Regions from separate parts of the Paenibacillus sp. FSL R5-0912 genome, predicted to be linked through region 1. Evidence: riboswitches for the same ligand, from Rfam matches in the RefSeq annotation. Region 1 holds a riboswitch; each other region holds the start of a gene.
The links. A riboswitch is a leader RNA that binds a small molecule or an ion and turns the genes downstream of it on or off. The one in region 1 is predicted to bind thiamine pyrophosphate.

Region 1 (7,202 bases):
TCGGCAAGCTGGAAGTGAAGAGCCGGATTGAGGCGGTGCGGCTGGCTGAGGAGAAGGGCTGGATGTAGGGCGGGTACTTGATGAATTGAGCTTCTTAAGCTCACATGGAATAGGCATTATGTTGTACGAAGTGCAACTCTGTTCACCGTTAATAGGGTGTTTGAGAGAATTGTTGTACGGAATACAGCAATTCTCCCGCTATGCCGCTTGGAGAAGGAGAAATGCTGCCTTTTGTACAACAATCTTGAATCAGGGGCCGGGATAAGGAGGGGAATGTTGTATTTAGTGCAGGATTTCTCCGGAATTCCGGAAAATGCGCCCCCCACCGCAAACGGCAGGTTCATCGTGAAATGTGAATAGCTAGGTTCAGCATATATGGGCCGAATAGCGGCGACTCCGTCAAAGGCTCTTGGCCTGCTCCTCGCGCATCCACACCGAGAGCTGGCGCTTAAGCTGCAGGAACTCTGGTGCATCGGTGATTTCATCGCGGCGCGGACGCGGGAACGGTACATCGACGGTGTGCAGGACGGAGCCGGGACGTCCGGAGAAGACATAGATGCGGCTGGAGAGCAGCAGCGCTTCTTCGATGTTGTGGGTGATGAACAGCACGGAGCGGCGGTTCTCTTCCCACAGCTCCAGCAGCCAGCGCTGCATCTGCTCGCGCGTCAGCGCATCGAGTGCGCTGAACGGCTCGTCCAGCAGCATCAGCTCCTGCGGAGCGAGCATGGCCCGCAGGAAGGCGGCCCGCTGCTGCATGCCGCCGGACAGCATATGCGGATAAGCGCGCTCGAATCCGCCCAGGCCGACCTTGGCCAGCCAGTGGCGCGCGGCTTCGCGGGCCTGCGGCTGAGGCGCGCCCTGCAGCTCGGCGCCGAGCAGGACGTTGTCCTCTATGCTCCGCCACGGGAACAGCGCGGGCTGCTGCGGCATATAGCTGATCTTGCCGCGCTGCCCGGTAACCGGGACGCCGTCCATGCTGACGGTTCCGGCATCCGGCAGCGTCAGGCCGCCGATAATATGGAACAGGGTGCTTTTGCCGCAGCCGGAAGGGCCGACAATGGAGACGAATTCCTGCGGCGCTACCGTCAGCGACACCTGATCCAGCACATGCGTCTCCCGGCGGCGGTGCGTGAACGACTTGGAGACGCTGCTGACTTCAAGCGCAGGCGGTGCGCTTTTGGCCTCGTCAAGGCTGCTGCCGGGGACGTCCTTCTTGAGCTGTACGGTATTCGTGAGTGGAGACACTTCGGTCAGCTCCTTCTGTATAGAAATCTTTGTACTTAAGCTTTATCTCTAACGTTCTCAGTATAGCGGTGTGTTGTTACCCTATGCGCGTTAAGCTTCCTTGCGCGGCTTCCAGCGCACGAGCCACCGCTCCAGCAGGGCAATCAGCGCGAACAGCACCAGACTCAGCAGCACAATAATGACAATGGCCACGAACATCCGGTCCGTGCGGTAAGAGGCCTTTTGCAGCAGCATATAATAGCCGATCCCTTTGTCCGCGCCGATCCACTCGGCAACCACTGCGCCCATGACAGCATAGGTCGCGGAGATTTTGAGCCCTGAGAACAGGGAGGGCAGGGAGCCGGGAAGCTCCAGCTTGGTGAAGATCTGCCAGTTGCTTGCGCCGGCCATTTTCATATAGTTCAACATTACCCGGTCGCTTTGCGCCAGCCCGCCCATGGCCGCTACAGCAACTGGGAAGAAGCAGACGAGGGTGATCAGGACGATTTTGGGCAGCAGGCCGAAGCCGAACCAGATAATCAGCAGCGGTCCAAGGGCAATGGAGGGCACATTCTGGCTGAGGATCAGCAGCGGATAGAGTGCTCTTTTGAGCCAGGGCAGCAGATGGAGCAGCAGGGCGACAATGAGGCCGATGCCGGTGCCGACCGGGAAGCCGATCAGGGTCAGGCGCAGCGTTGCGGCCGTATGCGCCCAGATCCCGGAGGCGTTGCCGCGTGATTCACGCGCGATATCGGACGGGCTCGGCAGCTGCCAGGCCGGGATATGGAACACCGATACCGCAATTTGCCATGCGCCCAGAAAAAAGATGACCGCCACAAGGGGCGGCCAGATTTGTCTCCAGGTGCTTCTCACGGCCGGTATTTCTCCGTCAGCTTGTCCATGCTAATACCGCTGGGATTATGGGCGATCTTGATCTGGGAGATCACGCTCGGGCTGCCGGAGGCAATCAGTGCCTCATGCATCTGACGTACAACTTCCAGCAGCTCCGTGAGCTCGCCTTCCATGGTAGTATCAAGCGGATTCACCTGGTGCTTGACCCCCGACTTCTGAATTACCTCAATCGCAGTGTCCACGTAAGGGATCGAATCCTCATTGTTTGGAGTCTTGGGAATTACCTGAATGCTAAGCAGTGTATTAGCCATTTATTATTCATTCCTCTCATGTAAGTTAGGGTCAGTATTATTCCACCCGGTGTTTACTGGCCTTCCGGCAAAAATTCATTCGTAAATGTACTTGCGGCATCCAGCGGTTTGTCCAGCAGCTTCAGGCCGTACATCCACTCTGCGTAATTCTGCCAGATTTCAAGCTTCTGCTCCCCCCAGCGGGCGGCATCGTCCTTGTATTTCGGGCTGAGCCATTTCTGGCTGGCCAGCACCAGCTCGGGATCAAGATCAGGCACTGCATCGGACAGGACTGTGGCCGCCTCTTCCGGATGATCGATCGCGTATTGATATCCTTTCGACGTAGCTTTGAGGAAAGCCTTCACCACTTCCGGATGCTCGGCAATTTCCTTCTCACTGGTGGTCAGCACCGGTGTGTAGTAATCCAGCTGCGGCGCATAATCCTTCAGGTACAGCATATCCAGCGGCTCGCCGCGCAGTTCGGCTTCGATCCCGGTCCAGGCGTAGAAGATCCAGGCAAAGTCGATATCGCGTTTCACCGCAGTGAAGAAGTCGGATTCACCAATGTTTACCAGCTTCACTTTTTTGACATCTCCGCCTTCCGGATCCATGATCGCTTTCATGGCCGCTTCTTCCGCAGGAGAGCCCCAGCCTCCGTAGGTTTTGCCTTCGAAGTCTTTCGGCGTCTTAATATTGCGGTCCTTCGGAGCGGCAAAGCCGGAGGTATTATGCTGAATGATAGCGGCGATAGATACGAGCGGCACATCCTGCAGGCGGGCCAGGGTGAGCGCCTCCTGTGCACTGATGCCAAACTGGGCTTCACCGGAAGTAACCATCGTGTCAGACCCGGCAGCGCCAGGCTGCACAATCTCTACATCCAGACCTTCCTCAGCGTAATACCCCAGCTCCTTGGCGGCATACAGGCCGGTGTGATTCGTGTTCGGCGTCCAGTCCAGCGCAATCTTAACCGGGGTAAGCTCTATAGGCGCGTCGGTGGTACTGGCGGCTGCGGTTGCTTCAGGTGTAGCGGTGCTGCTCCCGGCGGCAGGTGTGCTGCCTCCGGCATTTCCTGCGTTACTGTTTCCGCCCCCGCATCCGGCTATCGCAATAACCAGCATAGAGCTGAGCAGCAGCGGTAATACTTTTTTGACTCCCATTTCTCTTCTCTCTCCTTCCAGCAATCCCTAGTCTTCCAAAATTCAGAGTAACCCATACCAAAAAGCGCCCCGGAGACCGGGACGCCAGTTACTTGCGCAAGGTGAGCTCAACTTCAGGCCTATGAAGGGGCTCGGGGTTGAATGAAGATTCCTACGCTGGCATTATCCAGATCAGGTATAAGGGTCAGTATCTTGTGGGATACAATCTCAGCCGGCCAATTCCAGCACCCCTGGTTCTATGAAGTTCACGGGTATTGCTATGTTCTTACGGTGTATTATAGACGCCAGCTTCCTGGTTGTCCAGCCTCCCCCTCAATCCCTATCATAGAACCGCTTCTTACGGCGGCTGCGTATTCCGTTCCACACCTCTCTCAGCGTCAGGCCCAGACTGACTGCGATCCCGGAGAAGGTGAGGAACAGCGCCAGGTACTCAAACGCAGAGTACTCCAGCATTTTGCTCCAATCGATCGGTGCCTTCAAGTCCTCAATGACCTGATTCATCCCGTAAATCCCGCTTATTACCGTAAATACAGTCAGGACCATCAGCAGCGTATCCCGGCGTTTGGCCTGGAATTTATCCTGATACTGGAACAGGTCATTCAAGGTCATCTTCACTTCATCGAACAGGGCGTCGTTGCCGTAAACCTTGCGCAGCTGGAAGAAGATCTCCCGTCCCTGCGACTGCGAAATCAGCTCCAGAAAGTAGAACTTGGCCGAGAACTTATTAATCAGGAAGATCAGATTCTCGATCTCGTCATAATCGTGGTTGATGCGCAGCCGGGAATGCAGATTGGCCAGCTTCAGCAGCACGATTTTATGAAAAACACTCAGCAGAAGCCCATAATAATACTCCCCGTACATCTGGTTAATCAACGGGGTGGCGATGTCAGATTCGGCCCGGCTCAGGCAGCAGAAGGTCTGCTCATTGGTCATATAATAGGTGTCCGGCCCCCAGCGGCTGTAGCAATGTTCAGAGGTGTACTGCTCGATATATTCGGGATCGCTGGCACTGGTATAAGGCTTGCCCTCCATACTCAGCCCATCCAGCTGGGAGGCACGGTAGCGCAGCAGGGTACTGATCTCCTCCGATTCTTCTTCGCGGTTGAAGCCGTAGAAAGCCTGCACCAGCATCCGTTCGTCCACGAAAAAAGGCAAGGTCTCGAAATACGCGCCATCGATCTCCGCAGGGTCGAGAAACGGCTCCAGCCCGGCAATCAGATTCTTGAATACGAAATCCTCCACCTGGCCGAAAGACTTCTTATGACAATGGATAAAGGACTGCTTATCCTGGTAGGATACGTCCTCCAGTGTACGGAAGCGGTCGGCGAATTCCAGCGCAGTGCTGAAGGAGAGATGCTCTTCTTCAATAGCCGTTCTTATGGTCAGGAAGCCCAAATCAAACGGACAGAGGAACACATCCGTGGACAGCACGCGGAAATTTACGGATTGAAACGGCATTTCAAGCTGGCACTGCAGATTGTTCACCCGGGAAAAGCGGCGGAAGGAATCAGCATCCTTCTCACGCGGAAAGAGGACATGAGCGGCGAACGGCAGGTAGCTGCGCTCCATTCTCTCATGGGAGACGCAGTAGCCCTCCCCGTAATAGGCATGCTCAAGATCCTTGTTATCGAGAAAAAAACGCGTAAACCCGTCCTGCTGCAGACGCTGGGCCAGTTCTTGGTCCTGTCCGGCCTTGAGGGAGAAGGGGAAAATGAATTGCAGCAATGCAGTATGCAGCAGCGGTTCAGGTCTGTCGGAGTGCAGCTCAGCCATATAGGGATTCCGTCCTTATTCACAGGATATTGATCTCTTGCTATATTACCCGATTTTCCAGGCAGCCACGCTAAGCAGGAATAATACGGCGGCAAAAGCGGCCAGAAGCCCTGAGGTCTGGGCCACCTGCATATGGTCCATGGACCAGCCGGTCAGCAGCGGCAGCACCGCGCCGCCGATTCCGCCCGAGGCGATCATGATGCTTGGCGTGGATTCCTCCGCACCGGGCAGCAGCTTGCTTGCGAAGACTAGGGCGATGGAGAAGATGCCGGACATGAACAGCCCGAGCAGCAGAATGACGGCGAATGCGGCAATCCGGTGCTCGGCGAACGGGAAAATAACCAGCAGCAGCAAAGCGGCGAAGCAGCTGAGGAGCACGTAGATGCGGTAGGAAATCCGCTCGGCAACCACACCGGCGAACAGTCTGCCCGCCGACATAGCCAGCCAGAAGAAGGTAACCGTCAGCGCTGCCGCAGCTTCGCTCATGCCCAGCTTGGCGATGAAGATCGCCGGCATGAAATTGACCAGACTCATCTCGGTACCTACATAGAGAAAGAAGAAGACGATGAACAGTCCAAGGAGTACCCACTGTTTGCCCTTGTACGGCAGGCGTCCGGATTTACCGGCAACGGATACTGTTCCGGGTGCTGTTGCGTCTGCGAAGGCAGCGGCAGCGGCAGTGCGTAAAGGCCGCTCATCCAGCACACCCTGGAGCGGACCGAAGCTGCTCTTCGCCCAGAAGAGCAGTGAAACCAGAGAAAAGGCGGCAACGATCAGGAAAGCCAGCCTCCAGCTGCCGGCGGCAATCAGCGGACTTGCGGCCAGCGGCATGAGCAGCGCGCCTACACCGAACAGCACCTCCAGCCGGCTCATGGCAATTGCCGTCCCTTCGGTGATCGCGGCGATAATAATCGTGCCGATGACGGCTTCGATCATGCCGAAGCCGAAGCCTGCGGCAACCGCAATCACGTACATCCAGCCCCAGGGCGGGAGGAAGGCGTACGCCGTTTCGGCGCAGACCAGCAGCCCGGTGGCGATCAGGATGCCGCCGCGTTTGCCGAAGCGGCGGTTCAGCAGCGGCGAGACCAGCACACCGGCGAGGAAGCCGCCGAACTGGCTGAAGATCAGCTCGCCCCCGGCACTGTAGCTGCGGTCATAATGCTGAAGCAGCACAGGCAGAATAGAGCCCAGTACCACATGGGCAAGCCCGATGACGAAATAGGAGAGACAGCCGATCCAGATTAATTTTTTCAAGGGGAGAGACTCCTTCTGGGTGAATTTATGAACATAATCCGGATTCATTATGAACCGAACGGGTACACTATAATAAGCACAGTTTTTATAATAAATCCAAACTGCGGATGTGAATATATAAACTTATGTTCACATGAATTCGAAAGGAGCTTTCTCGTCAATGGATAACAAAGAGCTGGAGAAAACGATCATACAGGCGCTGGATGACAACAAGTTCGGGTCCTTCGGCACGATAGAAGCCGGCAACAAACCTAAGGTGCGTTATATGGCGGTATTTCATGACGGATTGAACATTTATCTGGCTACGAACCGCAAGACCCATAAGGTAGAGGAGCTTAAGGATAATCCGAATGCTTGCCTGCTGCTGGGTTACGAGCAGGGTGGCGGCAAGGATGTGCTGGAGATTGAAGCCACAGTAGCTGTCACCAAAGATGAGGGTTTGCGTTCGAAAGTATGGAACACATCCTTGGAGCAATGGTTCAAGGGACCGGATGATCCCGACTATGTAATCCTGGAGCTATCTCCGACACGGATTGAATATATGGGTAAAAATAAGGAACACGGTGTATGGCAGGGAGCAACTGCGGTATCCAAGTAAGTAAGCAACGGTACTGAAAGGACCCGGTCCATTATAATAATAGAGGCAATGTTT
Region 2 (7,202 bases), 2.0 Mb from region 1:
GCCTGGCTGCGGCCGGAATGCGGGAGAACCGTGATGTCTCTGCCGAAACCGCCAAGATCCGGACCATGAGCCTGCTGCTGATGGTCGTTCTGGTTATCATGATCTTTTTCATGGTGTACCGGCGCCTTATTTAAACCTGGCTCTGATTTATTAGGAAGGACCGGGAGTATCAGAGGCTCTGGCAGCTTAGGCTGTCAGGGCTTTTTGTTGTGTATGACACTGAATCAGATCCGTCTGAAGGACGATATGTTCTTGTCTCAGGACCCCCGCTGAATTCCCCGGAAGATGGGCCAAAGGAGGGACAATGTATGTGAAAAATCGAACACAAGGTGCCTCCGTGGAGGTAACCGGGCCAAGTGTAGCTGACGGATGCGTAGAAGGCCCTGCTGGAGGTAACGGCGGCGAACAAGATTATTGCATTGAAGGCAGCGGCGGATCAGCTATAGACAGGACTGCAGAGAACCATACTGGGCATATAAAATAAAAAAGGCCATTTTCCTCGTGGAAAGCGGCCTGTAATCAAACGAGATACCTCTATTTCGATACGATCCTGCCGTCCATCATCACAAATCTGACTTTCCGGAGACTGGCTATATCCTTAAGCGGGTCGCCCTCAATCACAAACAGATCCGCCTTCTTGCCAGGTTCAATTGTTCCAATCTCATGTGCCAGATTGCAGATCTTCGCACCGGTTGAAGTGGCGGCTGTGATAATCTGCATCGGGGTGAGACCGGCTTCGCCTAACAAACGGATTTCCTCCCAGGGCATTCCAAGCCTGTACCACGGGCTTATTTCTTCAATAAAATCATCCCCGAGGCCAATCTCTCCGCCAGCCTGGATGAATCTACGGACATTATCTTGTCCTTGTTCTAACAGCGGAGCGCCGAATTTGTCCTGAAACATCTTCGCTACAGTGAGCGTGGGAACGATCCGGATATTGGAGGCTACCATTTGCCGGATCAGGTCATCGTCCAGCCGGTCGTAAATCATATGCGCAGCATCGTTAATTCCCGCATTTACCAGTATCTGAAGGTTATGCGAGCTGGTTACATGAGCAGACACATAAGCACCCATGCTCCGGGCTTCCCGGCAGATACTCTCCAGAAGCTCCTGATTCAGCTGCGGCAGTCCGATTGTCCCGGGATCATAACCGTCTTCCAGCGCTGTTTTGATACAATGTATCCCTTGTTCTAATACCTCGCGGACCTTCAATCTGGCTTCATCCGCACTTCCAACTCCGATAGGGGCCTGCCCGCCATACCCGCCGGGAGCCGTGAAGACTTTGCCGGTTGTGATTATTCGGGGAAAAGATCTGCGGTCCAGCGCTTTTGTATGTACCATCACGTCATCAAGCGTTGCTGCAGTTGTCATCCCCTCGTCACGGATCGTGGTTATTCCTTCTGAGAGGCAGGCAGCTAAATATTCCTTGTGGTACCCGTGAAGCGGCTCGTTATTAATGAATTTGAAGCCGGTGTGTGCATGGGTATGAATAAATCCCGGCAGGACGACAAGCCCCTCAAGATCTATCACCGTGACTGGGTTATGCTCCAGCCTGCTGCTCCCTTGCCCGGCAACCGTACCGAACCGGCCATTAACAATTTCAATGCTCGCGTTGTACAGCGGCGGACGCCCGGTTCCGTCGATTAACGTCGCGTTAGTCAATCGTATAATTTCATTTTCATTTCCCATGGCAGAACTGACCCTCCCGTGAAGACTGAAGACTTCCAAGAGAAAGTATAGGATATAAAAATGTCCGGATATATATAATATTCTCATAGAAACCGTTCATTACTTACCGTATCAACCCTTCCAGCTCAAAAATGCCGTGTTCCTGAAAGTCAGTGATAATCTGGGGCGTCAGCAGGGTGAGTAATTCACTTAAAGTGCACCAGCGGTAATCGGTATGCTCTTCCGAGAGCTGGATTTCGTCACGGGCTGCACGGCATAAATAGGTGATAATCACTACCTGTCTTGCAGGGTCCGTGAGCAGGGTTACCGCGTAAAGGATACGTTCTGTCGTAAACGAAAGTCCGGTTTCCTCAAGAATTTCTCTTTCCAGTGCAGCCTCCAGGCTTTCACCGAATTCGATTTTGCCTCCGGCACATTCCCAGCTTCCGGCACCTGCAGAATCGGCGGCAGCCCGCTTGACGAGGAGGATTCTGCCCTGGTACAGGATGACACCTTTGTCGGCAACGATGATGGTTTTTGATTTTTTGGACATGAGGATAACTCTCCTTCTGCAGGCTCTATAATGCACCGGGGAACGCGTTGGACTGAAGATTTTCTGTTTGGCCGGCTGCCCTATGTGGTAAGTAAAATAACGTAAAGCGTTTTTTGCTAGGTAAGTATGATGCATAAACACCAGACTTTTAGCCATCCTAACATGATTAGTAAAACAGTATAACGGTACAGCGAAAGGAGAATGGATTATGCCAGACACCAGCAAACAACCCGTCAAAACCCTGCCTCCACAGGTACAGGACCAGCAGCCCGGAATTGAAAGCGAGATGAACCCGCTTCCGGAGTTTGAAACCTCGGCTTACAAGGCAGCAGGCAAGCTGCTGGGCAAGGCCGCGCTCATTACCGGAGGGGACAGCGGAATCGGTCGTGCCGTCGCCGTTCATTTTGCCAAAGAAGGGGCGGATGTAGTGATATCCTATCTGAATGAGCATGAAGATGCGGAAGAAACCAAACGCCAGGTGGAGCAGGAGGGGCGGAAGTGTATTCTGATCTCCGGTGATATCGGAGTTGAGGCCTTCTGTCAGGATCTGATTAATAAAACCATTGAGGGACTCGGCAAGCTGGACATCCTGATTAACAATGCGGCAGAGCAGCATCCGCAGGATAAGATTGAGGACATTACCGCCGAGCAGCTGGAGCGGACGTTCCGGACGAATATATTCTCCATGTTCTATCTGACCAAGGCAGCGATGCCCCATCTGAAAAAAGGCTCCACGATCATCAACACCACATCGATTACGGCGTACCGTGGCAGCCCGCAGCTGCTGGACTATTCGTCCACCAAAGGAGCGATTCTCAGCTTCACCCGCTCCCTGTCGATGAATCTGGCGGACAAAGGTATCCGCGTGAACGCGGTAGCACCGGGACCGATCTGGACGCCGCTGATTCCGTCTACGTTTGACGCGAAGAAGGTTAGTGAATTCGGCGGCACCCAGCCGATGAAGCGTCCGGGACAGCCGGAAGAGCTGGCGCCGGCCTATGTATATCTGGCTTCTGACGATTCCTCTTATGTGAGCGGTCAGGTCATGCATGTGAACGGTGGCGAGATCGTTAACGGCTGACCATGGGCACTGCTTTGTAAGCCGGATAAGTTTATACAGGTTTAAGGCATCAAAGGTTCAAACAGATGAAAAGTCAGCCGGAAGGCTGGCTTTTTTGCCGCTTAAACCTGCTGGATTTAATAACTGAATCTATTAAAGAATAGCTCTTACAGGAATAATATGCTAATATACAAACTGCAAGAACAATAGAATATGAACGATCACTAGGGGTGCCGCAAGGCTGAGACGAACATATCTGTTCGGACCCTTTGAACCTGATCTGGTTTATACCAGCGTAGGGAAGTGGAGAATGAATAATGCAGCGGGGGTAACGGCTTACCCGGTATTCCTGCTTATATTCCGGACTGCTTCCTGATACAGGGGGCGGTCTTTTTGTATTTTCCGGAATGCCGTATAGAGGGGGAGGTGAAGGTGTTGAAAGAAATCCATTTGATCTCGGACGGGAGGCTGAATCCGGAGCAGTATGCCAAACTGGCTGCTGCTGTACATCCCATGGTGGATTATATCCATCTCCGGGAAAAAGCTCTGTCCGCACAGGAGCTTCTGGCTGCCGCAGAGCGGTTGCTGCAAGCGGGGGTTCCGCCCTCTAAGCTGGTCATTAATGACCGGATAGATGTGGCTTTGGCAGCAGGGGCAGCCGGCGTCCAATTGGCCTGGCACAGTCTGCCGCCTGTCGGGGCGCGCGGCATTGCCCCGGGCCTGCGGCTGGGCAGGTCGGTGCATTCCCAGGAGGAAGCGGCACGCGCTGGACGGCAGGGAGCGGACTTCTGTCTGTATGGACATGTATTCCCCACGGCCTGCAAGCCCGGACAGCGGGAACGGGGCCTGGCGCAGTTGGAAGTGGCCGTCCGCTGCAGCAGTATACCGTTGATTGCCATCGGAGGCATCACACCGGGCAATACCAGGTCAGTTCTGTCAAAGGGTGCTGCCGGAATAGCCGTAATGTCCGGGATATGCGGAGCGACGGACCCTGCTGGCGCCGCTGAGGCCTACAGATCATCCGTTCAGGCCGCAGCGTGTGCTGAAGTCCTGAATGAAGCCCCCGCACCGGGCAAAGGAGGTGAACAGGAATGAATTTGACTGTTAACGGACGCAGCGGAAGGTATGAAGAGAGCTGCCGGACTCTGGCTGATCTTCTGGCCCGCCCGGAGTGGACCGGGAAGCTGGTTATTGTGGAGCTGAATGGTGAGATTGTCGGCAGGGATGCTTATGGAGATACCTTTCTGGATGAGGGGGACCATGTTGAACTGGTTCATTTTGTCGGCGGAGGCTAGGCGGGCCTTGCACGCGCAGCAGACGGAACAATGCAGATACGTAATTTAGCTTAAGGCAGTGACTTATCACAGGAGGCGATATGATGCAAGATCCATTGGTAATTGGAGGAGTTACTATAACGAGCAGACTGTTCATCGGGACCGGAAAATACAGCCGCAACACCCTTATTCCCGAAGTGATTGCCCGCTCGGGATCACAGGTTATTACGGTTGCCCTGCGCCGGGTAGATCCGGAGAGCAAGGAGAATATCATCAGCCATATTCCTTCCCACATGACCCTGCTGCCCAATACCTCTGGTGCACGCACCGCAGAGGAAGCGGTACGCATTGCCAGGCTGGCAAGGTCAGCGGGGCTGGGAGACTGGGTGAAGATTGAGGTTATCAATGATCAGAAATATCTGCTGCCTGATAATACCGAGACGATCAGAGCCACGGAAATCTTAGCTGCTGAGGGTTTCGTTGTTCTGCCCTACATGAGTCCTGATCTGTCAGCCGCACTCCGGCTGAAGGCGGCCGGAGCTGCAGCCGTCATGCCGCTGGGAGCGCCAATCGGCTCTAACCGCGGGCTGCAGACCAAGGAGCTGATCCGGATTCTGATATCAGAAACGGGTCTGCCCATCATCGTGGATGCTGGTATTGGCAGACCCTCCGAAGCTGCTGAGGCGATGGAAATGGGCGCAGCCGCTGTGCTGCTGAACACGGCAATTGCCACCGCCCGGGACCCGCAGCTGATGGCGGAGGCATTCCGCGAAGCGGTGTCGGCGGGGCGGAAGGCCTATCTGGCCGGGCTGGGTCCGGTGGAAGAGACAGCCGCAGCTTCTTCGCCGCTGACCGGATTTCTGGCCTGACTGATGCTGTTTAAGAAGAGGGAGGAAGGACATGAGCTTTTATGATAGGCTGAACCGGATGGACAAGCATTCCTATGAGGGGGTATGGAAGCAGTATACTGCGCTCGATGTGAAGCGGGCACTTCGTCTGGAGCAGTTGGACGAGGACGGGCTGATGGCATTGCTGTCACCGGCAGCAGAGCCTTACCTGGAAGAGATGGCGCAGAAGGCGCATAGACTGACACGTGCTCAATTCGGTCATGTGATGCAGCTGTTTACACCGATGTATGTGGCTGATTTCTGCGTCAACCATTGTACCTACTGCAGCTTTAGCTCTATCTATGATTTTCCGCGCAAAAAACTGACACTGGAGGAGGTCCGGCGGGAAGCGGAAACGATCGCAGCCACAGGGCTGCGCCACATTCTGATTCTGACCGGAGAATCCCGGAATCAAAGTCCGGCCAATTACGTGAAAGACTGCGTGGAGGTGCTCCGCGGCTATTTCTCTTCAGTCAGCATTGAAGTGAATCCGCTCACTACCAAAGAATACGCTGACCTCAGACAGGCAGGAGTAGACGGTCTGACGCTGTATCAGGAGGTCTATCATCAGGAAACCTACCGCAAGCTGCATGTGAAGGGCCCCAAGCGGGTGTACCGCAACCGTCTGGATGCGCCCGAGCGCGGCTGCCTGGCCGGATTCCGCTCGGTAAATATCGGAGCCCTGCTGGGAATGTACGAATGGCGTCAGGAGGCTCTCGCGACTGCACTGCACGCCAGGTATTTGCAGGACAAGTATCCGGAGTGCGAAATCGGTTTGTCCATTCCCCGTTTTCGGCCGTACCTGGGGGAATTTAATCCAGAGAGTGATGTAACCGACCGTGCACTGGTGCAGATTATACTGGCCTACCGCCTGTTTCTGCCGCGTTCCGGTATTTCACTGTCCACGCGGGAGCCGGCAGCCCTGCGCGATCATCTGGTCCATCTCGGCATCACCAAGATGTCTGCAGGGGTATCCACCGAAGTAGGCGGACATTCCCTGGAAGGCGGGACTCCGCAGTTTGAAATCTCGGACAACCGCAGCGTGCATGAGATTAAGGAGATGCTAGAGACAAAAGGGCTGCAGCCGGTGTTCAAGGACTGGGACATCCTGGATGAGCCTTTAGCCATGCCTTAACTGGATGCAAATAACCCGCCTCACGGCGGGTTATTTGCATTGTTGGGCGAAGCGGTCCGTACGATGCTGCATTCTTCAAGCGGCCGCACGGTCTCCGGCTAGTCGGCTGGCTTCTCCGGGCGCATTCTTGAAGACAGCTCGTCCAGCGACAGCTCAAACCCCGGAGCCATATGAGTTAGGAAATACTCCAACTCCGGCAGGGCAAGCCCGTGCAGCTTCGCGCCTGTCTGCTCCCGGGCGGCCGCGAATTCGCGGTTGCCTGCGGCGGTTTCCCAGACGCATTTCAGATATGCGTCGAGCACATCCGCCGCCTTGACGTAGCGCAGCAGTCCGGCATCCTCAGAGCCGGGCGGGCTGTCCTGCGGCTGCAGGAGCGGCGCATAGACTGCGCTCAGCTCCGGCGGGATCATCGCCGCGAGGCGTTCAGCGGCGACCCGCTCCATCTCGCGGAAGCTGGACAGCAGCCGCGGGTTGTTATGCTTCACCGGCGTGGCGATGTCGCCGGTGAATACCTCGGTGGCGTCGTGGAACAACGCCATTGTGGATGCGCGGTCGGCGTTCAGCGACCGGCCGAAGTGGACATTGCCGATGGTGCACAGCATGTGCGCCAGCAGGGCCACCTGGA
Region 3 (7,202 bases), 3.0 Mb from region 1:
ACTTTACTCTTGGGAGCCAGTCTGTACACATAAGCCATCCCGACCGGGAGCACACAGCCCCCTCCGAGACCCTGCAATACCCGGAATACGACCAGCCATTCTGCACTGCTTGGCGTTGCACACAGAATGGAGCCGATCGTAAACACAATAACAGCTGTCAAAAAGACGTTCTTAGCCCCGAACCGGTCAGACAGCCAGCCTGACAGCGGAATGACCGAAGCCTGCGCCAGCATATACCCGGTTACAACCCACTGCAGCGTATGCAGGTCTGTATTGAAATCCACCACTAGTCTGGACAATGCCACATTCATTGCGGTACTGTCCAGCACAACCATAAATACGCCGGCAATAATAGCCAGCAGCGGAACTAGAATGCCGGATAACCGGAAATCGGCATCCTGCTTCAAGGTCTGATTCATACTCCTTCTCCTCCTGAATTGTCCGCAGTCAGCTACGTTGACCTGCGGGCAGGTTTGTCTATATAATTAGTGAACGGACAATTGTCCGTTATCGCATTTCATAGTCTACGGACAATTGTCCGATGTGTCAATTGTTTTACATAATTTCCTGTAAACAACACACAAGTTACCAGTGAATTACTTCGGGCTAGCGGAATAAGTCAATTCCCCCTCACTTGATTCGTTACCGGCAGTATAGAGATTTATTAGAACTCACTGTAGGCATAAATGTTGTTTATTTTGCAGCTTTGATTCATGGATAGCCGGGTATCCGGATGGATTGTTGTATGACTGAAAGGGGATATTATGAAAAAAACAGAAACGAAAGTTGAACCTGTAACATCAGCAGCTCCCGAGAACACAGAGAACACAGGGCACGCAGATAACGCTGCAAAAGAACCCGCCGATCCTTATATGCAGCGGATACTCGAAGCGGCCCGCCAGCTGTTCACCGAGAGCGGCCTCGAAGCTGTCAGTATGTACGGCATCGCCAAACGGGCCGGCATAGGACAGGGATCGCTGTACCGCCGCTTCACCGATAAGGGCGAAATCTGTTCGGCTCTGCTGCTGGACAGCACCGAGCAGTTTCTGTCGGGGATGGAACAGCAGCTTGCTGCCAGCGCCGGTGAAACGGCTGCCCTCGCGCATCTGCAGAGCAGCATTGAGCAGGTCGTTGGTTTCATTGAGCAATATGCGGAGCTCTTGAATATGATCAAATCTGAATTCACAGGCAAGAAGCAGCTTACCCAGTTCGAACATCCTTTTTTCCAGCGGCTCGGGAGGATTATGAGTGAACTTCTGCACCGTGCATCCGCGAATGGAGAGATTATCGGGATTGATCCCCGCTTCGCTGCCACAGCACTGATCTCTGTACTTAGTCCCGATCTTTACCTGTATGAACAGAAACGGAACGGCTCCTCCAAAGAGGAAATCTCGCAGGGAATTGTTGCATTGTTCATAACCGGCCTCTCCAAGCGCTGAGTACAGGCTCTTTACAAGCGGAGGAATTATGGTATATTAAGTAGCAATTACGAATTCAATAGCGCCTGTTATTTCACTAGGGGAGTCGGCCGACTGAGACGGAGCTTAAGCTCCGGACCCTTGGAACCTGATCTGGATCATACCAGCGGAGGGAAGTGGAGCAGAATGTATCAGCGGTTCCGCGTCTTTGCAAACTGACTGTACCTTCAGACCCATTCATTTCCTCCGGAAATGGATGGGTCTTTCTTGTTTTCGTAGCGTAATCACTTTTCCCTAAGGAGGCTTGCTTCCCCATCCTATGATCAACATCGCGAACCTGTCCTATTCTTTCGGCGCAGCTTCAAGGGCTCCGGTCTTCTCCGAAATCTCCATGAAGGTCCGCCGCGGGGAGTTCATCTCCGTCGTGGGGGCCAGCGGCTGCGGCAAAAGCACGCTGTTCAAGATTATCGCCGGCCTGCTGGAACCCGGCAGCGGCGAGGTTGCACTGCACGGGCAACCGTCCAAAAACGCCTTGGAGCGGCTCGGCCAGGTCGGATATATGCCGCAGCGGGATCTCCTGCTGCCGTGGAGAACCGTGCTGGACAATTGCCTGCTGCCCTGGGAACTGAAGCGGAGCGGCTCCAAAGAGGAAGCCGTTATCCAGATCCGCAGCATGCTGCAGCAGTTCGGTCTTGGTGAGACCGGAGCTGCGTATCCGCATGAGCTGTCGGGTGGCATGCGCCAGCGGGTTGCGGTGCTCCGCACCCTTGCCGCCGGGAATGAGCTGCTCCTGCTGGACGAGCCGTTCGGGGCGCTGGACGCCATAACCAAGCGGGAGCTTCACCGCTGGCTGCTGGAATTATGGTCGGGACTGGAGAAGACTGTGCTGTTCATTACCCATGACCTTGAAGAAGCGCTTCTGCTTAGCGACCGCATCTATCTGATGACCGGCGGTGCCGGGGGCGGTATGCAGGAGTTCATCACCGGTCTGCCCCGCCCCAGACATCACAGTCTGAATTACGAACCGCAGTTTGTTGCCCTGCGGAAGGAGTTGGAGCTGAAGCTGAATGACAACCGTCTTTTATAGAAGATTGCTGCGGGAATACAGCCCGGCTATTCTGCTCGTGCTGCTGATCCTTGCAGTCTGGGAAACGGTGTCCCGGCTGGGGCTGATTCCTCCGTTCATCCTGCCGGCCCCCACTGCCATCTGGAGCGCTCTGATGGAGGAGCGGCGTCTGCTCTTCGGTGTGCACCTGCCCGCAACGCTGCTTGAGGTACTAACAGGCTTCGCTCTGTCCGTCTTCTGCGGCAGTCTGCTGGGAACGGGCATGCATCTATTCAGGCCGATGGCCAAAGCGCTGTATCCGCTGCTGATTATCAGCCAGACGATTCCGCTGGTTGCCCTCTCTCCCCTGTTTATCATGTGGTTCGGCTACACCTTGTGGAGTAAGGTCGCCGTAGTGTTCCTGACCGCCTTCTTCCCGGTGGTTGTCGGCACCTACGACGGGCTGGGCAAGAATACGGAGCAGTACCGCGAGCTGTTGTTGACGCTTGGCGCGAACCGCTGGCAGATTCTCCGCAAGGCTGCTGTTCCGCTGGCCCTGCCGTCCTTTTTCTCCGGACTGAAGCTGTCGGTAGTGTACTGTGTCATCGGCGCTACCATCGGCGAATGGCTGGGTGGCAGCCAGGGGCTCGGTTACTTCAGCCGGAGAATGGCCGGCAATCTGCAGAGTGCCGATATGTTTGCCGCTGTTGTGCTGCTGTCCGCTCTTGGGATCACTCTGTTTCTTTGTATTGCTACGCTTGAGAAGTTATTTTTGAAGAAAAGAGGACGTTATTCATGACTCCAATCCGCTATACCCGTTATCTCTACCCCCGTAGTGCTCAACCTTATAAGTTGCTGCCTTATGTACTGCTCCTGTCTGTTCTTTTGGTTCTGCCCGGCTGCGCCGGCAATAACGGGCCGGCTGGCTCCGGCTCATCATTGGCATCATCCGCTCCGGCGGCAGCCGCAGACGGTACAGCCCATAAGCTGACGATCATGCTCGACTGGTATCCTAATGCCGTTCATTCCTTTTTGTATGCAGCTCAGAGTGAGGGGTATTTTGCCGAAGAGGGGCTTGATGTTGAGATACAGATGCCTGCCGACAGCAACGACGCGCTGAAGCTGGTAGCTGCCGGACAAGTCGATCTGGCCCTCAGCTACCAGCCGCAGGTGCTGATGGCCCGGGGAGAGCAGATTCCGGTCAAATCCGTCGCCGCTCTGGTACGGCATCCCCTGAACCATCTCATGGTTTCCGCAGACAGCGGAATAACCCGCCCCGGAGAGCTCTCAGGCAAGCAAGCCGGTTACTCCTCCATTCCGCTGTATGAAGCCATGCTGCACACTATGATCCAAACCGATGGCGGCGATCCCGCCTCCCTGAAGCTGATTGACGTTGGCTTTGAGCTTATCCCTGCCCTCTCCACCGGGCGTGTGGATGGAATTATGGGCGGCTTCATCAACCATGAGCAGCTGATATTAGAACAGGAAGGCCATCCTGTGCGTTCGTTCAATCCGGTAGACTACGGGGTTCCTGATTATTATGAGCTGGTGCTGGTCGCAAGTGACCAGGGTCTACAGGATTCCTCGGCATATTTCCAAAAGTTCATGAATGCTGCGCGCAAGGGTCAGCAATTCGTCACTAAGCAGCCGGAGCAGGCGCTGAAGCTTCTGCTGGAGCATCAGGATGCCACCGCACCGCTTGATGAAGCCATCGAGAAGCGCAGCCTGGAAATTCTGCTGCCGCTTATGGACGCCGGGTCACAGCCCTTCGGATATCAGGATACCGCTTCCTGGGAGAATGTCCGTAAATGGCTGAGCGAGGGCGGTCTGCTGGCAGAGGAAGTTGACAGTGCAGATGCTTTTATTAATTTATAGAACATGCTTTCGAAGTTAGTTTTGCGAAATGATCTCAAGCATGCGTATGCTATCAAACTTTCAGGAGGAATAATCATGTCTTTTGTATCTAAGGTACGGCAGGCAAATCCGCTCGTACATAACATTACCAATATTGTTGTGGCTAATTTCACCGCTAACGGACTGCTGGCGCTGGGGGCTTCCCCGTTCATGGCCGACGCACTGGAAGAGGTGGCGGATGTTGCCGCGATGTCCGGGGCGGTCGTGCTGAACATCGGTACACTGAATGAAGCCGCCATCGCTTCAATGGTGAAGGCCGGACAAGCCGCGAACCGGCATGGTGTCCCGCTCGTGCTCGATCCCGTTGGAGCAGGCGCTACACCGTACCGCACTGACGTTACCGCGAAGCTGCTCGGTGAGCTGCAGCTGACCGCTCTGCGCGGCAATGTGGCCGAAGTTGCCAATGTCGCCGGAGAGAGCTGGGCGAGCAAAGGCGTCGACGCCGGAGCAGGTGACGGCGATGTGATTGCCTTGGCGAACAAGGCTGCGCGGAAGCTGGACTGCGTGGTGATCATCACCGGCAAGGAGGATATCATTACCGACGGCACGCGCACCTACATCGCCAGCAACGGCCATTCCATCCTGACCCAAGTGACGGGAACCGGCTGTCTGCTCAGTGCCGTAGTAGGCGCATTTCTTGCAGTAAGCGGCGGGAATGTGCTTGAGGCAGCTGCCGAAGCAATCTCGTTCTACGGCGTGGCAGCCGAGATTGCCGCTGAAGCCGCGGAAGGACAAGGACCCGGCAGCTTCCAGATGGAGTTCCTGAATCAATTGTCCCTGGTCACACCAGATATCTACAGCAGCCGGTCACGCCTGCAGCTGCTTGAACAATAAACCGCACCTTATAGAGGAGAATATCCGATGACCCTTATACGTAAAGCGTTAACGATTGCCGGCTCTGACAGCGGCGGCGGTGCCGGTATCCAGGCTGATCTGAAGACCTTCCAGGAGCTTGGAGTCTACGGAATGTCCGCGCTCACTGCGGTCACGGCACAGAATACCTTAGGCGTTCAAGGTGTATATCCGCTGGAGCCGGAAGCCGTTGCTGCACAGCTGGATTCTATTGGGAGCGACTTGGCGCCAGATGCCATTAAGACCGGTATGCTGTTCAGCAGTAAGATTATCGGTGTTGTCGCGGATAAGGTGACAGCGTACGGCTGGCAGCAGCGGCTTGTGATCGACCCGGTAATGATTGCCAAGGGCGGGTCCGCTCTGCTGCTGCAGGAAGCCGTGCAGGCACTGATTAACGGATTGCTGCCTCTGGCACTTGTGGTTACTCCTAATCTTCCCGAAGCAGAGATTCTCACCGGGATGAAGATTAATGGAATAGCAGACAGAGAACAGGCTGCAAGACTCCTGCATCAGATGGGGCCGCAGTACATTGTTCTTAAGGGTGGACATGATCCGTCAGGCGATCAGCTGGTGGACCTGCTCTATGACGGCCGGGAATTCCAATATATGACCAGTCCGCGGATCGAGACCAGGCATACGCATGGGACCGGCTGTACTTACTCGGCGGCAGTGACGGCAGGACTTGCGCTCGGCCACTCCATTGATGAAGCGGTTCATACAGCCAAAGCCTTCATTCAGGCAGCTATTGAGGACAGTCTGAACCTCGGGGCAGGACACGGGCCGACCAATCATTTTGCTTACGGGAACCGTATCAGATCAAGGGGGCAGCAGCTATGAAACGAATGGACCGTGAGGATATACGCAAGCTCCTTAAGGTATATTTCATTATGGGCAGCGTGAACTGCCGCATCTCTCCAGCCGAGACTTTATCTGCCGCAGCAGACGGGGGAATCACCTTATTCCAGTTCCGTGAAAAGGGTCCCGGTGCTCTGACCGGCGCTGCTCTGCTAGAGCTTGGCCAGCAGCTCCGGGCAATCTGCCGGGACCGGCAGATTCCGTTCATCGTCAATGACGACCTGGAGCTGGCGGTAGCACTTGATGCAGACGGGGTCCATGCCGGCCAGGATGATCTGCCGGCCCGGACGATCCGCCAGCGGCTCGGCGAGCACAAGATCATCGGCGTTTCCGCCCATAATCTCGCGGAAGCGCAGCAGGCTATTGCGGACGGAGCCGATTATCTCGGGGTCGGTCCGGTCTACCCCACCTCCTCCAAAGACGATGCCGAAGCCGTTCAAGGGACGGCTGTCATTGAAACGCTCCGCCGCAGCGGACTTAATGTTCCCCTGGTAGGGATCGGCGGTATTAGCCTGGATAACGCCCTGCCGGTAATCCGGGCCGGTGCAGACGGAATCTCCGTCATCTCGGCCATTGCCGGAGCGGAGGATATCCGGGAGACCGCGAGGGCATTCGGGCGGATTATACAATGCGGAATGCTTCCGGAATGAGCTTATATAAATGAGCGTATTTCAATTACAAATACACCCGCTGCTGCCTTCACACAGGCGCTGCGGGTGTTTCTTATGTATTCCGGCATAATCTGTTTACCGCTATTTCAGCGTAACATTTACTTTTGGAATATTCAGGCGTATAATCAGTTTACATTGTTAACTGTTAACAAAAGAAACTATTATCAGATCAGAGGAGGTTGCCCCATGACAGATCCGGCGCAGACGATAGAGGTGTATCATTCCTTGCTTGCCGTTGCCCGCCAGCTCCGTAAGCTGGCCCATCAGAGCGCTGCGGATCTCGGTTTAACCGTGCATCAGATCGGTATACTGAATTCTCTCCTCAAGCATCCGGGTCAATCGCAGAAGGAAATAACGGAGCGTCTGGTATTTGCCAAGAGCCGCGTAAGCCTGCATATTGATGTGTTGGCCGAGAAGGAACTGGTGACCCGGACCGCCTCCGAGGCA
Region 4 (7,202 bases), 330 kb from region 1:
CCAGGTAGAATGCTGCGCGGTTCACAATACGCAGAGCGACTTCATCGCCTGCCTTGGCAGCGTCAAAGACTTCCTTGGCCGCAATCTTCTCCACCGTGGACAGAGTGGTGCGGTCCCCGCGGGCCACTGCATCATTCGCCATGCGGATAATGCCAGTCGCAGAGGAAACGGTTTCCAAACAGCCCATGTTCCCGCAGCCGCACTGGATAGCTTCCAGATCGGGAACTACTGTGATATGGCCAAGCTCTCCGGCCAGACCGGCAAAGCCTTGATACACCTTGCCATTGATAATAATTCCGCCACCTACCCCTGTACCCAGCGTATAGCAGACGCAATTCTCAATGCCGCGTCCTGCACCGCTCCAAGCCTCGCCCAGCGCAGCGACATTGGCGTCATTGTCTATTTTGACAGGCTTGTTCAAACGACCTTCCAGAATGGAACGGATCGGCACATCTCTAAATCCTATGTTGGGCGCAAGGATGATGATTCCTTCACGAATATTCGTAAACCCGGCAAGCCCGGCTCCCACACCGGCAAGCTGTTCCCAGGAATACGGAGAGTCCTCCACAATCAGGCGCACATACTTCTCGATATTATCGATAACGGCATCGACGCCGTCTGCGGTCCCCGTTGGACCTTCGTAAGTGTGCAGCAGGCTTCCCTCGGCATTGCAGATTCCAACCTTAATCGTGGTTCCACCTAAATCCACGCCAACGTAGATATGTTCAGACATGTTACAAGCCACCTTTTTCTATGCTAAAATAGTTAATCCTACGTACCCACTATAATAGAAGCCTCCCCTGCGGTCAAGGAAAGGCGATACACCCGGGGGAATGTTCTTCGGGAAGCGGTATGGGATGTTTTTACATGCTTCATCTGCGGACAACCCGCCTAACAAAAAGACCTTCTCACCGGGCAGGCAAGAAAGTCTGAAAGTAATCTTCTATTGCCCTGGTCCCTGTAAATCTGCCATTATTCCGACAAAATACGCTTTTGCCCCTCTAAGGCACGGATCGGAGCAATATTCTGTGTGAATTCCAGCGTCCCCATATAGCGGCCGGTCTCATCACGTACTGCGAAGTAGCGGATATAGATGAATTTATCTTTGATGGCAATCCAGAAATCCTCAGCATCCTTAACGCCTGCCTTGAAATCCGCCAGCAGCTTCTCCACCACATGTACGCTTTGCGGCGGATGACAGTTCTGCACCGTACGGCCGATAACCGCCTTGGTCCGGGCGAAGATCCGTTCCTTGCCATGCGAGAAGTAGCGGACCACATCGTTCTCATCGATAAAAGTCAAATCCACCGGCAGATGATTCATCATCGTCTCGAGTTGATGGAGCGACAGCAGTCCGGTCTCAAAACGGATGAAGCCCTGCGGCGATGCGCCTTCCCCTTCCCCTTCGTCCTGACTCTGGGCACCTTCCGGTTCAGCGGCACGCGCCGGAATCCATTCCTGCTCCGGCGCGGTCAGGCAGAAGCCGATCTCGTCACTTTCGCGGGCGATTTTGACCCATTCATCCTCAGTCAGCTTATCGAGCGCCATCGGCAGCAGAATATTCTCTTCTTTAAAGATCATCTCGTTGACTTCTTTGATAATCTCATCCAGTGAAGCTGCAATTTGCCCAGACTCTCCGTTATAAGCGCTGAGTCCTTTCTTAGCTTCCTTAATCATATTGCGGATCCCGTCATCCACGCCCCACATTACCTTGGTTGGGCCATAAATGCCGTACTTCTCTAAGTAAGGAAACAGCAGATTCTCCTTGCGGCTGTAATGCTTGTCGAGATCAAGCAGCAGACTCAGGTCTTCCAGCAGCTTGAAAATGATCTCTTCGCTGGCGTTCTTCTTGAACTTAGCTGTATGCAGCTCCAGCCGGAAGTTAACCAGCCGTTCAATCTCACGGTTCTCCAGCTTAAAGGTATGCACCGGATGTCCCGGCTGCTCTTCAGCCTTCGAGGAGCGGTGAATCTGCTCAATTGAGCCTTTGAAGATGGCTGTATGCACGGAGCATAAACGCTGCACCTCCTCTACGGGAATGCCCTCTTCGGTCATCAGGGAATGCTCCATGGCGGATATTTCGGCTACAGTCACATCGCCTACCGCTTCTGCAAAACGCGCCTTCACTTCCTCTACACTTTTACCCGCATGCAGCTCCTTGATGATTTCTCTCAGCATAGCCTGACGGCGTGTCTGCTCCGGTACATCCACTTCACGGTTATTAATCAGTTCGCTCATTATATTCTCTCCTTCTATTCAATAATCTCGAAGCCGTGCTGCTCAAAGGCCAGGCGAACGGTTTCCAGCTCTATTCTCTTTAATTTCATGCCCTTGGATAATGTCATGAACCTGCCTGCCGTCTGCAGCATTCCAGGCTTCGTTATATCATGGAAACCCAGACCGGCCATAATATCTACGGCTTCCGGGTGCCTGGTTACCAGCTCCAATATAGACTCATCTAGCTTCAACACTTTGCTCATGATTCTGCACACCTCACAATTGAGAATTCTTCTCAGCAACAGCTTAGCATAGGGCAAGGGGGTAAATTGTGATTGCAGTCACTAAGTATAAAATAACCCCACAACATATTAGCTTTTAAGGAAAAAGCTGCCCGTACGCCTGTTACAGCATAGGGACAGCTATGTATGTTAAGAATTCACAGAATTCAAGGCTTCAGCTATGAAAAGCGTACATATATAATTCCTTTGCAGGGTGCCGCCATTCCGGCCGATCAGCTTATGTAACCTGGCGCTTAATTCAATCTGCTCCGCTTCCTTCAGCCCGATGAACCCGTTGCAGGTCCGCAGGAAATTAACGAAGCTATCCGCGTCATCCCTGCTGTCCCAAGGATACCGGTAGACATCCGGTGCCCTGAAATCTCCGCTGCCGGTTAGCTCGGCTACTGTCCGTTCCACTCTCTGTTCAATTACATCCCGCTTATTAAACCAGAATACCTCATACTCCGCACAGACCTTGGCAATCTCTTGCTCCATCTCACTGTCTCCCTGCAGATAAAAATTCCAAAAGAGCGCGAGCCGCCCTCCCGGCTTCAGCAGCCTTCCGCATTTCGCATAGCCTTCCGGCTGCGGCACCCAATGAAAGGCTTGAGCGGAGAAGATCAGGTCGAAATCCTTCTCCGGCCCAGACCAGTGCTCGAATCTGGAGGTTACGAATCGCACGTTTTTATCCTTATGCTTCTGTCTTCCCAATTCCGCCAATTGCGGGCCCGGTTCAATACATAGCAGCTCATACCCGCGGTCCAGGAATAATTCGGAGGCTTTACCGCTCCCGGCACCGATCTCAAGAATTCTGGACTCCGTAGTCAGAGAGGCTTCTTGTACAATCTGCTCAATCAGGGCGAATGGATAACTGGGTCTATACCTATCATAGTATTCAGCCGCTTCATTGAAACGTTCGCTTTCCTTGAGCCAGTCCTTGTTCCTCATTTGATTCACTCCCTATCCTTGGATAATGCTATTTACGCCAACGCTTGTGCTTGGTTTCACATAATAGGGAGAATGAATCTTGTGCTATTCGAGCATAAGAAAAGCTGCCCTCACGCCTTTTACAGCATGGGACAGCAGGGAAATAGCTATACGAGACTTGCCTTTTTTACAGCGACCTGCTCAATCTGTAGGAATTACGGATATCATGCGAAATCCGCATGCTGCAGAATTTAGGACCGCACATAGAGCAGAAATGAGCTTGCTTCGCCCCCTCCGCAGGAAGCGTCTCATCATGATACTCCAGCGCCCTTTCCGGGTCCAGAGAGAGATGGAACTGGTCTCGCCAGCGAAACTCGAACCGCGCCTTGGACAGCGCATTATCCCTGTCCTGTGCACCCGGATGCCCCTTGGCGAGGTCTGCGGCATGTGCAGCAATCTTGTAGGTAATGACTCCCTCGCGCACGTCATTCTTGTTAGGCAGACCTAAATGCTCCTTGGGTGTAACGTAACACAGCATAGCCGTCCCGAACCAGCCGATCATCGCCGCCCCGATGGCTGAAGTGATATGATCATAACCGGGTGCAATATCGGTAGTCAACGGGCCAAGAGTATAAAATGGGGCTTCCCGGCAAATCTCGAGCTGCTTGTCCATATTTTCCTTAATCTTGTGCATCGGCACATGCCCCGGACCCTCAACCATTACCTGAACGTCATGCTTCCATGCCAAGGCTGTCAGCTCTCCCAGCGTCTCCAGCTCAGCGAATTGTGCTTCGTCATTGGCATCTGCAATAGAACCCGGACGCAATCCGTCCCCCAGAGAGAAGGCCACATCATACGTCTTCATAATCTCACATATAGCTTCAAAGTGTGTGTATAGAAAGTTCTCCTGCTGATGGGCAAGGCACCAAGCGGCCATAATCGAGCCGCCCCGTGATACGATTCCTGTCATTCTTCCGGCTGTTAACGGAATATAGCTCTTCAAGACTCCGGCATGAATGGTGAAGTAATCCACACCCTGCTCCGCCTGCTCAATCAGCGTGTCGCGATAGAGCTCCCAGGTTAAATCCTCGGCTATGCCGTTCACCTTTTCGAGCGCCTGGTATAAGGGCACCGTGCCGACAGGCACAGGAGAATTGCGTATAATCCATTCACGGGTGGTATGAATCTTAGAGCCGGTGGAGAGGTCCATGATAGTGTCTGCCCCCCAGCGGGTCGCCCACCGCATCTTCTCCACTTCCTCCTCAATAGAAGAAGACACCGCAGAATTTCCGATGTTCGCATTGATCTTCACCAGGAAGTTACGGCCAATAATCATCGGCTCGCTCTCGGGGTGATTGATGTTGGCCGGAATAATGGCCCGTCCGGCGGCTACCTCATCCCTTACGAATTCCGGCCGGGTATTCTCGCGGATCGCGATATACTCCATCTCCGGTGTAATGATCCCTTGACGCGCATAATACAGCTGGGTAACATTGCGGCCCGCACGTGCCCGCAGGGGGCTCCGCTGCAGCCCTGGATAAGCTTCTTCGGGTGGCCCACCCCTGCGGATTCCATTATCCTCCGGCTGCACAGCTCTTCCGGTGTATTCCTCCGAATCGCCACGCTCCGCAATCCAGCCTAAACGGTGCGGCGGCAGCCCCCTCCGAATGTCAGCTTCTTGCGCAGCATCGGTGTAAATTCCGCTGGTGTCATAGACACGAAGCGGTTCGTTCTCCTCTTCCCCGGCAACGCCCTCCGTTCTGCTGAGGCTGATCTCCCGCATCGGAACCTGAATATCCAGGCGCGAGCCCTCTACATACACTTTGCGGCTTGCAGGAAATCGGGAAAGGTCCACCTCTTCGTTCTTCATCATTTCTGGCATTCTAATCTCCTCCTCTTCGCTCTATGAGCCAATCAGATAAGATTTCACGCAGCAGACTGAGCCGAAGAATCATGTATAGCACAAGGCATACGAATTCTTGCAAGTCAAAAAGCCGCTCCACCTGGAGCGGCTTTATCAAAGGAACAGCCCAATAAGACTGTATTCAAAAAAGGTCCGACTCCACTTTCCTACGCTGGTATGATCCAGATCAGGTTCAAGGGTCCGGAAATTCACTTTTCCCGTCTCAGCCTATTCAGGCTCCCCTAGTGGGTATCTTATCTAATTAAATACATTCTACTGGTATAGGTTTTTTTTGTAAACCCGTCAATAACAAGAACCTTCTCCGGTTATTTATCGAGCGATTCGCTCCAGTCATGCACCATCGTGCCTTCCAGGAACTTCTCGGCATCCATGGCGGCCATACAGCCGGTTCCGGCTGCCGATATAGCTTGACGGTAACGCGTATCCTGCACGTCGCCGCAAGCGAATACACCGGGAATATTCGTCTCTGTGGTGCCCGGATTAACCACTATATAGCCATTGGCATCGGTGTTAATCTGCCCGCCTAAGAAAGCGGTATTCGGTGTATGTCCGATAGCGACAAATACACCATCCGCTTCCACCAGCTCCGTAAGTCCCGTCTCATTGTTAAGGACGGTGATGCCCTTAACCCCGGTATCACCAACGGTTACCTCCAGCGGCGTGCGGTTCAGTGCCCATGACACCTTGCTGTTGTCGCGCGCGCGGTCCTGCATGATCTTCGAAGCACGCAGCTCCGGACGGCGGTGAACCAGCGTTACGCTGGAAGCAAAGCGGGTCAGGAAGCTGGCTTCCTCCATCGCAGAGTCGCCGCCGCCGACCACGACAATTTTTTTGTTACGGAAAAAGAATCCATCACAGGTCGCACAGGTGCTGACCCCGCGTCCTACATTCTCCTGCTCACCCGGGATACCCAGGTATCTGGCGGAGGCGCCGGTCGAAATAATGACCGACTCCGCTTCCAGCACACCCATTCCGTCTACAGTCACCTTGAACGGACGCTGCGAGAAGTCCACCGACTCTACCCAGCCATTCTTGAATTCAGCGCCGAAGCGTTCGGCCTGCTTACGCATGTTGTCCATCAGATCAGGACCCAGAATTCCTTCAGGGAAGCCTGGAAAGTTCTCCACTTCTGTCGTCGTTGTCAGCTGTCCTCCCGGCTGCAAGCCTTCAATTACGAGCGGGCTCAGGTTCGCACGCGCCAGATAAATCGCGGCAGTCAGCCCGGCCGGGCCTGTTCCGATTACAATCGTTTTGTACATTACATTGGCCTCCTTACAAGTAGGTGTGAGAAACATATAGATTCTTATATTTGAAAAAAGGATTCAAATATTATTGGTGGACGGCGACAAGCCGTCCGTTCCCGGCAGCATGCCCTGGGTGTCGCATTCATTATCGATCCGCCGTGCATAGCGGCTTACCATGGAGACCGAGACGCCGTAACGCTGTGCCGCCTCGCGGAAGGTGACCGGACGCCCGTGCAGCCTGGCAGTCAGGTACTCCAGTGCCGCACACCAGCCGCCGTCATTGCGGAATAACGGTACATCCGGATACAGGCTGCCGATGAACTGCTTCCAGATAAACTCTGCATCCTTCTTCTGCGCAGCATCATACCTCCGGTCCATCATGGCCACCGTATGATCGATAATCCGCTGCCAGTCTTCCTTCCATTCAGCAGGGCCCTTGGGGCTGGAAGCCGCTTGCACCTGCTCTTCTTCAGGAGCTGCTGCTTCCAGATTCTCTCCAATCAGCCGCTGCAGGCTGAACAGCGCCGCCTCCTGCAGCCGGTCCTCCTGGAGCGGCTGATGCTCCAGAACTCCGCGCAGTACCTCGGACATCTCCTCATCCTCAATCCA

Region 2: it holds a riboswitch for thiamine pyrophosphate, as region 1 does, so the genes downstream of both, R50912_RS10545 (thiamine phosphate synthase) here and R50912_RS02135 (ABC transporter substrate-binding protein) in region 1, are expected to answer to the same signal.
Region 3: it holds a riboswitch for thiamine pyrophosphate, as region 1 does, so the genes downstream of both, R50912_RS14785 (ABC transporter ATP-binding protein) here and R50912_RS02135 (ABC transporter substrate-binding protein) in region 1, are expected to answer to the same signal.
Region 4: it holds a riboswitch for thiamine pyrophosphate, as region 1 does, so the genes downstream of both, thiC (phosphomethylpyrimidine synthase ThiC) here and R50912_RS02135 (ABC transporter substrate-binding protein) in region 1, are expected to answer to the same signal.

What each region holds. Positions count from the first base shown of each region.
Region 1 is NZ_CP009282.1:485,223-492,424, forward strand. Features, by position in the region: gene R50912_RS02115 (response regulator transcription factor) at 1-68, shown strand, start outside; gene R50912_RS02120 (ABC transporter ATP-binding protein) at 400-1,245, opposite strand; gene R50912_RS02125 (ABC transporter permease) at 1,336-2,097, opposite strand; gene R50912_RS02130 (thiamine-binding protein) at 2,094-2,387, opposite strand; gene R50912_RS02135 (ABC transporter substrate-binding protein) at 2,441-3,523, opposite strand; TPP riboswitch at 3,655-3,765, opposite strand; gene R50912_RS02140 (hypothetical protein) at 3,836-5,296, opposite strand; gene R50912_RS02145 (MFS transporter) at 5,342-6,550, opposite strand; gene R50912_RS02150 (pyridoxamine 5'-phosphate oxidase family protein) at 6,711-7,148, shown strand.
Region 2 is NZ_CP009282.1:2,516,765-2,523,966, forward strand. Features, by position in the region: gene R50912_RS10520 (hypothetical protein) at 1-134, shown strand, start outside; gene R50912_RS10525 (hypothetical protein) at 311-484, shown strand; gene R50912_RS10530 (amidohydrolase family protein) at 535-1,689, opposite strand; gene R50912_RS10535 (NUDIX hydrolase) at 1,793-2,221, opposite strand; gene R50912_RS10540 (SDR family oxidoreductase) at 2,430-3,302, shown strand; TPP riboswitch at 3,498-3,600, shown strand; gene R50912_RS10545 (thiamine phosphate synthase) at 3,714-4,376, shown strand; gene thiS (sulfur carrier protein ThiS) at 4,373-4,576, shown strand; gene R50912_RS10555 (thiazole synthase) at 4,660-5,424, shown strand; gene thiH (2-iminoacetate synthase ThiH) at 5,456-6,577, shown strand; gene yfbR (5'-deoxynucleotidase) at 6,676-7,202, opposite strand, start outside.
Region 3 is NZ_CP009282.1:3,510,525-3,517,726, reverse strand. Features, by position in the region: gene R50912_RS14795 (DHA2 family efflux MFS transporter permease subunit) at 1-419, opposite strand, end outside; gene R50912_RS14790 (TetR/AcrR family transcriptional regulator) at 765-1,439, shown strand; TPP riboswitch at 1,508-1,610, shown strand; gene R50912_RS14785 (ABC transporter ATP-binding protein) at 1,723-2,505, shown strand; gene R50912_RS14780 (ABC transporter permease) at 2,486-3,262, shown strand; gene R50912_RS14775 (ABC transporter substrate-binding protein) at 3,259-4,338, shown strand; gene thiM (hydroxyethylthiazole kinase) at 4,414-5,211, shown strand; gene thiD (bifunctional hydroxymethylpyrimidine kinase/phosphomethylpyrimidine kinase) at 5,239-6,066, shown strand; gene thiE (thiamine phosphate synthase) at 6,063-6,734, shown strand; gene R50912_RS14755 (MarR family winged helix-turn-helix transcriptional regulator) at 6,942-7,202, shown strand, end outside.
Region 4 is NZ_CP009282.1:158,601-165,802, reverse strand. Features, by position in the region: gene R50912_RS00815 (ROK family glucokinase) at 1-733, opposite strand, end outside; gene R50912_RS00810 (DUF438 domain-containing protein) at 973-2,238, opposite strand; gene R50912_RS00805 (DUF1858 domain-containing protein) at 2,253-2,480, opposite strand; gene R50912_RS32945 (class I SAM-dependent methyltransferase) at 2,649-3,446, opposite strand; gene thiC (phosphomethylpyrimidine synthase ThiC) at 3,613-5,307, opposite strand; TPP riboswitch at 5,476-5,582, opposite strand; gene trxB (thioredoxin-disulfide reductase) at 5,655-6,608, opposite strand; gene R50912_RS00785 (tetratricopeptide repeat protein) at 6,672-7,202, opposite strand, start outside.